One region of the Streptomyces sp. NPDC059499 genome, then DNA from elsewhere that is predicted to be linked to it. Evidence: riboswitches for the same ligand, from Rfam matches in the RefSeq annotation. Region 1 holds a riboswitch; the other holds the start of a gene.
The links. Region 1 has a riboswitch for cyclic di-AMP ahead of ACFW9O_RS08735 (M23 family metallopeptidase). Riboswitches for the same ligand answer to the same signal wherever they lie in the genome.
Positions count from the first base shown of each region.

Region 2: another riboswitch for cyclic di-AMP. It lies ahead of ACFW9O_RS27190 (peptidoglycan DD-metalloendopeptidase family protein); the one in region 1 lies ahead of ACFW9O_RS08735 (M23 family metallopeptidase).

Region 1 covers NZ_JBHYTT010000002.1:723,466-727,600, reverse strand. The annotation lists gene ACFW9O_RS08745 (PrsW family intramembrane metalloprotease) at 1-475, shown strand, start outside; gene ACFW9O_RS08740 (aldo/keto reductase) at 495-1,439, opposite strand; gene ACFW9O_RS08735 (M23 family metallopeptidase) at 1,655-2,692, opposite strand; cyclic di-AMP (ydaO/yuaA leader) riboswitch at 2,704-2,856, opposite strand; gene ACFW9O_RS08730 (PP2C family protein-serine/threonine phosphatase) at 3,091-4,135, opposite strand, start outside.
Region 2 covers NZ_JBHYTT010000013.1:156,025-160,159, forward strand. The annotation lists gene ACFW9O_RS27175 (helix-turn-helix domain-containing protein) at 1-633, shown strand, start outside; gene ACFW9O_RS27180 (DUF6126 family protein) at 696-869, shown strand; gene ACFW9O_RS27185 (tyrosine-protein phosphatase) at 879-1,691, opposite strand; cyclic di-AMP (ydaO/yuaA leader) riboswitch at 2,113-2,271, shown strand; gene ACFW9O_RS27190 (peptidoglycan DD-metalloendopeptidase family protein) at 2,276-3,217, shown strand; gene ACFW9O_RS27195 (SGNH/GDSL hydrolase family protein) at 3,384-4,135, shown strand, end outside.

The sequences.
Region 1 (4,135 bases):
CGGCTGGCTGACTCCCGCCGAACCCCTGTCTCTCGCCTCGATGCGGGCCAGGGGCATGGCCCGCGACATGGCACGGCACTGGCACGGAACCACCGACCGGGCCCGGGGCAAGGCCGCGGCACAGGCGGTCGCGGAGTACGAGGCGTTCGCGACGTCCCTGGCGGTGCTGCGCCGGCGAGCCCGCCGCGACACACCCGGCCCGGACTTCGCCGAGCGCGAGCAGGAGCTGCTGCACCACCTGTGGCAGCGCCGGGAGGTCGCCGGCCCTGCCCTGACGTACGCGGCCCACGCGACGGGCCGGTTCCGCGCCCGGCGCGGCACGGCCCCGGTCGCGGTCCCGTCCCCCCGCAGGTTCCCGCAGCAGCCCGCTCCGTATCCGCAGCAGCAGCTCCCCGCACCTCACCGGCACTACGGCGGGTACAACCCGTATCTGCACGACGGCCACCAGCGGGACAGCCGCCCACCCTCCGCGTAGCCCGGCGGGTGGTGAAGTGTCAGGCGGATGCCTCGTCGAGGTCCGCGAGGTCCACGTCGGTCAGCCGCAGGTCTGCCACCGCCACCAGTGCGGGCAGCTGCCCGACCGTGCGGGCGGACGCGATCGGCGCGGCGACGGTCGGCCGGGCGGCGAGCCAGGCCAGCGCGACCGTGGCGATCTCCGCGTCGTGCTCCTGGGCCACCCTGTCGAGCGCGGCGAGCACCTTGCGGCCGCGTTCCGACTCCAGGTGCCTGGCCGCGCCGTCGGCCCGTGCGCTCTCGACCGCTGTGCCGGGCCGGTACTTACCGGTGAGGAAGCCGGAGGCCAGTGCGAAGTACGGGACGGCGGCGAGGCCCGCCTCGGCCGCCGTGTCCTGGAGCTCGCCCTCGTAGGTGTCGCGCGAGACGAGGTTGTAGTGCGGCTGCAGCGCGACATAGCGGGCGAGGCCCTCGCGCTCGGAGAACTCCAGGGAGGCCCGGAGCCGCTCGGGGCTGATGTTGGAGGCGGCGATCTCGCGCACCTTGCCGTCCTTCACCAGCTGGTCGAGCGCGGTGATGATCTCCTCCACGGGGACGGTCTCGTCGTCGAAGTGGGTGTAGTAGAGGTCGATGTGGTCGGTGCCGAGCCGGCGCAGCGAGGCCTCGGCGGCGCCCTTGATCGTCGCGCCGGCGAGCCCCTTGAACTCGGGGTGGGCGCCGACCTTGGTGGCGACGACGATGTCGGAGCGGTTGGAGCGCGACGCGAGCCACTTGCCGACGAGCGTCTCCGACTCGCCGCCCTCGTTGCCCGGGGCCCAGGCGGAGTACGAGTCGGCCGTGTCGATGAAGTTGCCGCCGGCCGCGGCGTACGCGTCCAGGACGGCGAAGGACCCGCCCTCGTCGGCCGTCCAGCCGAAGACGTTGCCGCCGAGTGCGAGCGGGAAGACCTGGAGGCTCGAGGAACCGAGTGTGCGGAGTGAAGTCATACCTGGAACAAACCAGTCCGCTCAGGCGACTATTCCGACGGATGCCGACCACGGGCAGACCGGCAGCCCTGACGTCGGGGGGGGTGCGCCAGGGCCGCCGGAGTTCAGGTGGGCCGTCCGTCCGGTACGGACGGGCTGTCCGCCCGCGCGAACGCTCGGCGGAGAACCGGCGAGGGCTCTGCGGACACACCGCGGAGCCCTCGGACCGGAAGAACTCAGATCGAGAGACCCTTGCTCCGCAGCCAGCTCATCGGGTCGATGCCCGAGCCGTCCGCGGTGTGGACCTCCAGGTGGAGGTGAGGGCCCGTCACGTTGCCGGTGGCACCGACGCGGCCGATGGTCTCACCGGTGGTGACCCGCTGGCCGGCGCTGACGTCCATCGAGGACTGGTGGCTGTACGAGATCTCCGTACCGTCGTCCAGCTCGATGACGGTGTGGTACCCGTACGAACCCGACCAGCCCGCCGACTTCACCGTGCCGCTGTGCACGGCCTTGATCGGGGTGCCCGTCGGCGCCGCGAAGTCGAGACCGGTGTGGTAGCCGGAGGACCACATCGAACCGGCCTGGCCGAAGGTCGAGGTGATCGTGTACGAGGAGGTCGGGAGCGCGTAGCTGGCGGCGAGCTTGGCGAGGCGCTCGGCCTCGGCCTTCTTCTTCGCCGCGACCTCCGCCGCCTTCTTCTCCGCTGCGGCCTTCGCCTCGGCGTCGCTCTGCTGCTTCGCGGCCTTGGCGGCGGCCTCCTCGGCTGCCGCCTTCTCCTCCGCGGCCTTGGCCTCGGCCTCGGCTCCGGCCTGCTGCTGCTCGGCCTGCTGGAGGATGCGGGCGCGCAGCGCCTCACCGGCGTTGCTCGTGCCCTGCTCGGCCTCGGCGGCCGTGATGCCGGCCGTGGTGAGCGGGGAGGCCGTGGCGACGGCACCGTTGTCCGCGGAGTCGTCCGACATGAACGCGCTCACGCCGGGCAGGGACTTGGCGTCGGGGAGATTGTCCGCGATGGAATCGGGAAGAGAGATGGAGACCGGCGGCTTGCTCTGCGCAGTGGCCATGCCACCCGCGCCGACGGCTGCGATGACGCCTACGCCGAGGACGGTGGAGCTACGGGCGAGGCCGCGCTGCTTGGCCACACGGTGCCTGCCGCGAACGGGACGGATGGACTCCTCGGTGGGGTTCCATTCCTCCCACGTCCTGTCCTCGCCACCGAGGGTGTCGGACCTGAAGGGTGACGGGGCCTCGGGGGCAGGCTGATTGGACGCCACGTGGGCGCACTCCTTTCCTTCCTTCTCGCCTACCGGGTTAGCTGACGGGTTCGGAGCAGGAAGGTCTCCTACGGGCCCCTCTGTCTCTCACGAGACACAGGTGTCCGATTCACCCCATGTAGGTGGTTCCCCGGTTTCCTTGCGGAATTCGGCGCTCGCGCACGGTGCCGCCTCTTGCGACGACTGGGACAACCGCGCTGCGTTATCGAACGTTAATAGACACCCGGGTCCGATTCCAAGCTGTTCCCGTTGATCATTCACAGCTTTGACGTGGACTTTCAGGGGATTAACGGTCCGAAACGGGCGAGTTGAGTATTCCCCGCCGGGGCATCAGTTTCTGACGTTGCGTCATATGTTATGCGGAGCGGTGTCCTTCGACTACGCACCGTGGCAACGACTCATCCATCGCCCCGCCCCACGATCTTCACAGTCGTCCGCCGCTCCGGCTGCCCCCGCGCGGGCCGGCCGACCGCGAGCAGCGCCATGTCGTCCACGGCATGGCCCCCCGTGTGCAGCCGCACGTCGTCGGTGAGCGCCGAGAGCAGTTCGTCGGGCCCCGGGAAGATCCGGCCGCGCAGCCGGGCCGCAGGGTCGTAGAAGACCCCGTCGGCGCCCCGCGCCTCGGAGAGGCCGTCCGTGAACACCAGGAGCGTCGATCCGGCAGGCAGCTCCCACTCGTCCGACCGGTCCGGCCACACCCCCAGGTCCATCCCGATCGGCAGCGCGGGCACAGTCGGCGCCAGCACCTCAAGCGCCCCGTCCCCGTGCAGCAGGATCGGCTCGGGGTGACCGCGGTTGACGATCCGCAACCTGCCCGAACCCGCCGGGATCTCGGCGAGCACCGCGGTGACGAACCCCTCCATGGAGTCGAGCCCGCCGCGTCGGGTCCCTTCCCGGGCCAGCGCCCTCTCCAGCCGCTGCGCCACACCCTCCAGCGACAGCTCCTGCTCGGCGGCCTCCCGGAACGCCCCGATCACCACCGCCACCGCCTCCACGGCGGCCAGTCCCTTGCCCCGTACGTCACCGACGACCAGCCGCACCCCGTGCGGGGTGTCCACGACGGCGAACAGGTCACCGCCGACGAACTCGTCCGCCTGCGCCGCCTCGTACCGCGCCGCGACCAGCAGCCCGCCGATCCGCTCGTCCGGCGTCGGGAGGACCGCGCGCATCGCGGTCTCCGCGATGACCCGGGCCGAGGCCAGCTGCTCGTTGCTGCGCCGGACGACTCCGTTGATGACGAGGGCGAGCACGGAGACGGTGACCAGGGTGAGCAGCTCGGTGACCGGGGCGACGTCCGAGATCGTGCCGTCGTACAACCGGATGGCCAGGACCGTCACGATCGCGGCCACGGCCGTACGGATCGTGCTCGCCAGCGAGAAGAACGGCGCGGCGATCAGCGGGGCCGCCGCGAACAGGGGGATCGCACTGACATCGGGCGGCGTA
Region 2 (4,135 bases), on a different contig from region 1:
CCGCGCCTGCGCGACCTGCGCCGCAACCGGGGTCTCACCCTGGAGACCGCCGCCCGGCGGGCCGATCTCTCCCCGGCGCACCTCTCCCGGCTCGAGACGGGCCGCAGGCAGCCCTCACTGCCGATGCTGCTCGGGCTCGCACGTATCTACGGTACGACGGTCTCCGAGCTCCTCGGAGAAATGCCGCCCGAGCGTGACGCCATCGTCCGCGGCGGCCCGTTCGCGGGCGCTCCGGGCGGCGCGCCCGGAGGGACCCCGGGAAGAGCTCCGGGCGCCGGCCCGGGTGGTACCTCGGGTGGTGCTGAGGCCGACGGCTGGATGTACCAGCAGGCCGGTGGCTCCGGCCGGGCGATGCAGGCGTTGCGGGTCCGGGTCCCCCACGGGGCCCAGAGTGATCTCGTACGCGTGCACCCGGGCGAGGAATGGCTGTATGTCCTCGACGGGCGGCTGAGGGTGGGTCTGGGGGAGACCGTGCACGACCTCGGGCCGGGGGACAGCGCGCACTTCGACTCGCTCACCCCGCACCGGATCGCGGCGCTCGACCGCGGGGGCGCCGAGCTGCTCTTCGTCCACACCCTGCTGCAGAGCCCCTCGGCCGAGCTGTGCCTGGGCAACGGGACGCACCTTCGCTGACCACGCACGCCCCACCGCACCTGCCGCACACCTCGGCCCGAGAGCCGAAAGAGAGGACTGCCATGTCCGATTCGGAGCACTACGACCCGCTCACCCCGCGCCCGCGGGAGACCAAGGACACGCAGGAGCGGAAGATGCCCCGGGGTGTGGTCATCCGGCTCGTCGCCTATCTGGTGGCCGGCCACGTCGTCGCGGCCTTCCTCTTTCTCCTGTTCACCGTGGCGGGCAAAGGCTGACCGCCTGCGCTACGCCTTCTCGACGAGGCGCTCGCGCAGCCTCTCGCGGGTCTCGGGCGCGAGCTTCAGCCCCTCGCTGAGGTAGCGGTCCGTGCCGCCCCAGGTCTCCTCGATCGCGGCGAAGGCGGCGGCGAGGTAGTCGGAATGCGCGCCGAAGAGCGGGTTGAGGAGCTCCAACACCTCGTCCGACATCCCCGCCGACGACGTGTCGCTGCGCCGCACCTTGTAGCGGCGGTGCGCGTCGTTGGACTTGAGGTAGTCGGCCTCGACGGCCTCCTTCTCGACGCCGACGGCAAGCAGCGATACCGCGATCGACAGGCCGGCCCGGTCCTTGCCCGCCGCGCAGTGCATCAGCGCCGGCACGCTGTCCTCGGCCAGCGCGTGCAGCACCCTGCTGTGCTCCGCGGTGCGGTCGGTGATGATCGACCGGTACGACGCGATCATGCGGGCCGTCCCCTTGCCGTCGGCGAGGATCGAGCGCAGCTGCTGGATGTCGCCGTCGCGCACCAGTCGCCAGAACTCGGCGCCGTCGGCCGGGTCGGAGAGCGGAATGCTGACATTCCGGACACCAGGCAGTTCCACGTCGAGACCGTCGAGCTTGTGGTCGGCGGCGTTGCGGAAGTCGAAGACGGTGTGGAGGCCGAGTCCGGCCAGGAATGCCGTGTCCGTCTCGGTGGCGTGCGCCAGGTGGCCGCTGCGGTAGAGGCGCCCGTGGCGCACCCTGCCGCCGTCCGTGGTCGGCAGACCGCCCACGTCGCGGAAGTTGCGGACCCCGGTCAGCTCGACGTCTGTCGACGGAACCTCTGGCAGCTGCTGCGTCACAAGGACTCCTGGAGTGTCTGGCGTCGGCGCCGCTCGCCGACGGGGGCACGCCCGCGACGATACGACATGGATTCATCGGGCAATCGTTTCGCCCTTCGATGCCTTCCCGGCCGGGGTGACCGGCGGCCCGCGAGCATGACATGTCCGTATTAGTGCATTTAGCAGAACATGCCCCGCTTGCGCGGGAGATGGGGTGTGGCAGGTGAGCGGGATCATATCCGTGACGGTGTGTGGCGAAACTGCCGAGAGGTAATCCTTACGCCGTGCGGAAAGCCAAGATCCGTAATCCACGGAGTGTGACCGGAATTCGGAACCGGAATTGAATCGCCCATTCCGGTACGCAACCGGTGGCTTGTTCCCGGCGTCCTGACTCGCTTACGGTCACGGTCAATCCGGACGGAACGCCAAATCCTGCCGCCGCCCGGAATCCGCACCGACTCACGTGTGGCAGGAGCGGGGGAACCAGGTAAGCCGCCGACCGGAGTGATCCGGAACGGCTTGGGGTCAAGACGCGCTCAGCGCGGCCGGGCATCTCCAGTCCGAACCCGACAGCTCACCTCGCAGGCGCCGGAGAGGAATTCCCCATGCCCGCAAAGGGTAAGCACCGTCGTACGAAGGCCAGCCCGATCTCCCGCGGCGTCCTCGCCGCAGGGACCGGCGGCGCCGTCCTCGCACTTCCGCTGATCGGCGCCACCGGCGCGTTCGCCGCCGAGCAGTCCGCGCCCGCCGCCAAGCCGGCGGCCGCCAGTGCGGCCCACCACGCGCCTGCCGCCTCCGTGGCGAAGAAGCACGGCGCCACCAAGACCTACTCCGTGGTCGCCGGTGACTATCTGGCGAAGATCGCGGCCGAGAAGAAGGTCAAGGGCGGCTGGGAGAAGCTGTACAAGGACAACCGTGAGGTCGTCGGCGACAACCCGAGCCTGATCTTCCCGGGCATGAAGCTGACCCTCGGCGTCAAGGCATCTGGCTCCACCACGGAGTCCGCGCCTTCCAAGGCCGCCCCCTCCAAGGCCGCCCCCTCGAAGGTGAAGTCGGCCCCGAAGGCCGCCGCGCCGGCCGAGAAGGCGTCGACGGCCACCGACGCCGCCGACTCCACCGGTGCTTCGGAGAGCAACAGCTCCGGTTACACCACCCCGGTGGCCAACGGTGGCGTCTCCACCCAGTACCGCGTCGCCGGCGCCAGCTGGTCCAGCGGCTACCACACCGGCTCCGACTTCCAGGCCGCCTCCGGCACCAGCGTCCGGTCCATCGGCCCGGGCACCGTGGTCTCCGCGGGCTGGAGCGGTGCGTACGGCAACGAGGTCGTCATCAAGCACGACGACGGCATGTACTCCCAGTACGCCCACCTGTCGTCGCTCGGCGTCTCGGCCGGCCAGACCGTCACCGGCGGCCAGCAGATCGGCCTCTCCGGTTCCACCGGCAACTCCACCGGTCCGCACCTCCACTTCGAGGTCCGTACCGGCCCGAGCTACGGCTCGGACGTCGACCCGATCGCCTACCTGCGCTCGCACGGCGTCTCCATCTGACGCAATCAGGCGGCTCGGTGAGCCCAAGAGGGGCGGTGCGCGGCGGCGCACCGCCCCTCTGCTTATTCCGGCTTTACCAAAACCTGACCGGGTGGTCTATCTCACCACCCGTCAACCCCTTATTACGGTCGCGTAGGTCACATTCGAAGGTGCAGGATATGCGCTTGTGGCAGACGATTCGAGAAACAAACAGCGAGGCACCATCGGGTCGTACGCAGCGATTGGCGACAGCTTCACCGAGGGCGTCGGAGACCCTGGCCCCGACGGGACGCTCGTCGGCTGGGCGGACCGTTTCGCGGTCATTCTGGCGGACCAGCTCCCACTCCCCGATGCAGCGGGCGGCCCCGCGGACGGCCCGCACGGGAACTTCCGGTACGCCAATCTCGCCGTACGCGGACGCCTCCTCGACCAGATAGTCGAGGAGCAGGTCCCCCGCGCCAAGGAGCTCGCACCGGATCTGGTGAGCTTCTGCGCGGGCGGCAACGACATCATCCGGCCGGGCACCGACCCGGACGACGTGGCCGAACGCTTCGAGCGCGCGGTCGCCGACCTGACCCGCTCGGTCGGCACCGTCATGATCACCACCGGCTTCGACACCCGCGGCGTTCCGGTGCTCCGGCACCTGCGGGGCAAGATCGCCACGTACACCGCCCATGTACGGTCCATCGCCGACCGCTACGACTGCCCGGTCCTGGACCTGTGGTCGCTCCGGTCCGTGCAGGACAGGCGTGCCTGGGACAACGACCGGCTGCACCTCTCGGCGGAGGGACACACCCGGGTCGCGCTGCGCGCCGCCCAGGTCCTCGGCCTCGACGTGCCCGCCGACCCCGACCAGGTGTGGCCTCCGCAGGTGCAGCGCGGGGCACTCGAGGTGCGCCGCGACGACATGGCCTGGGCCCGCGAGTACCTCGTACCGTG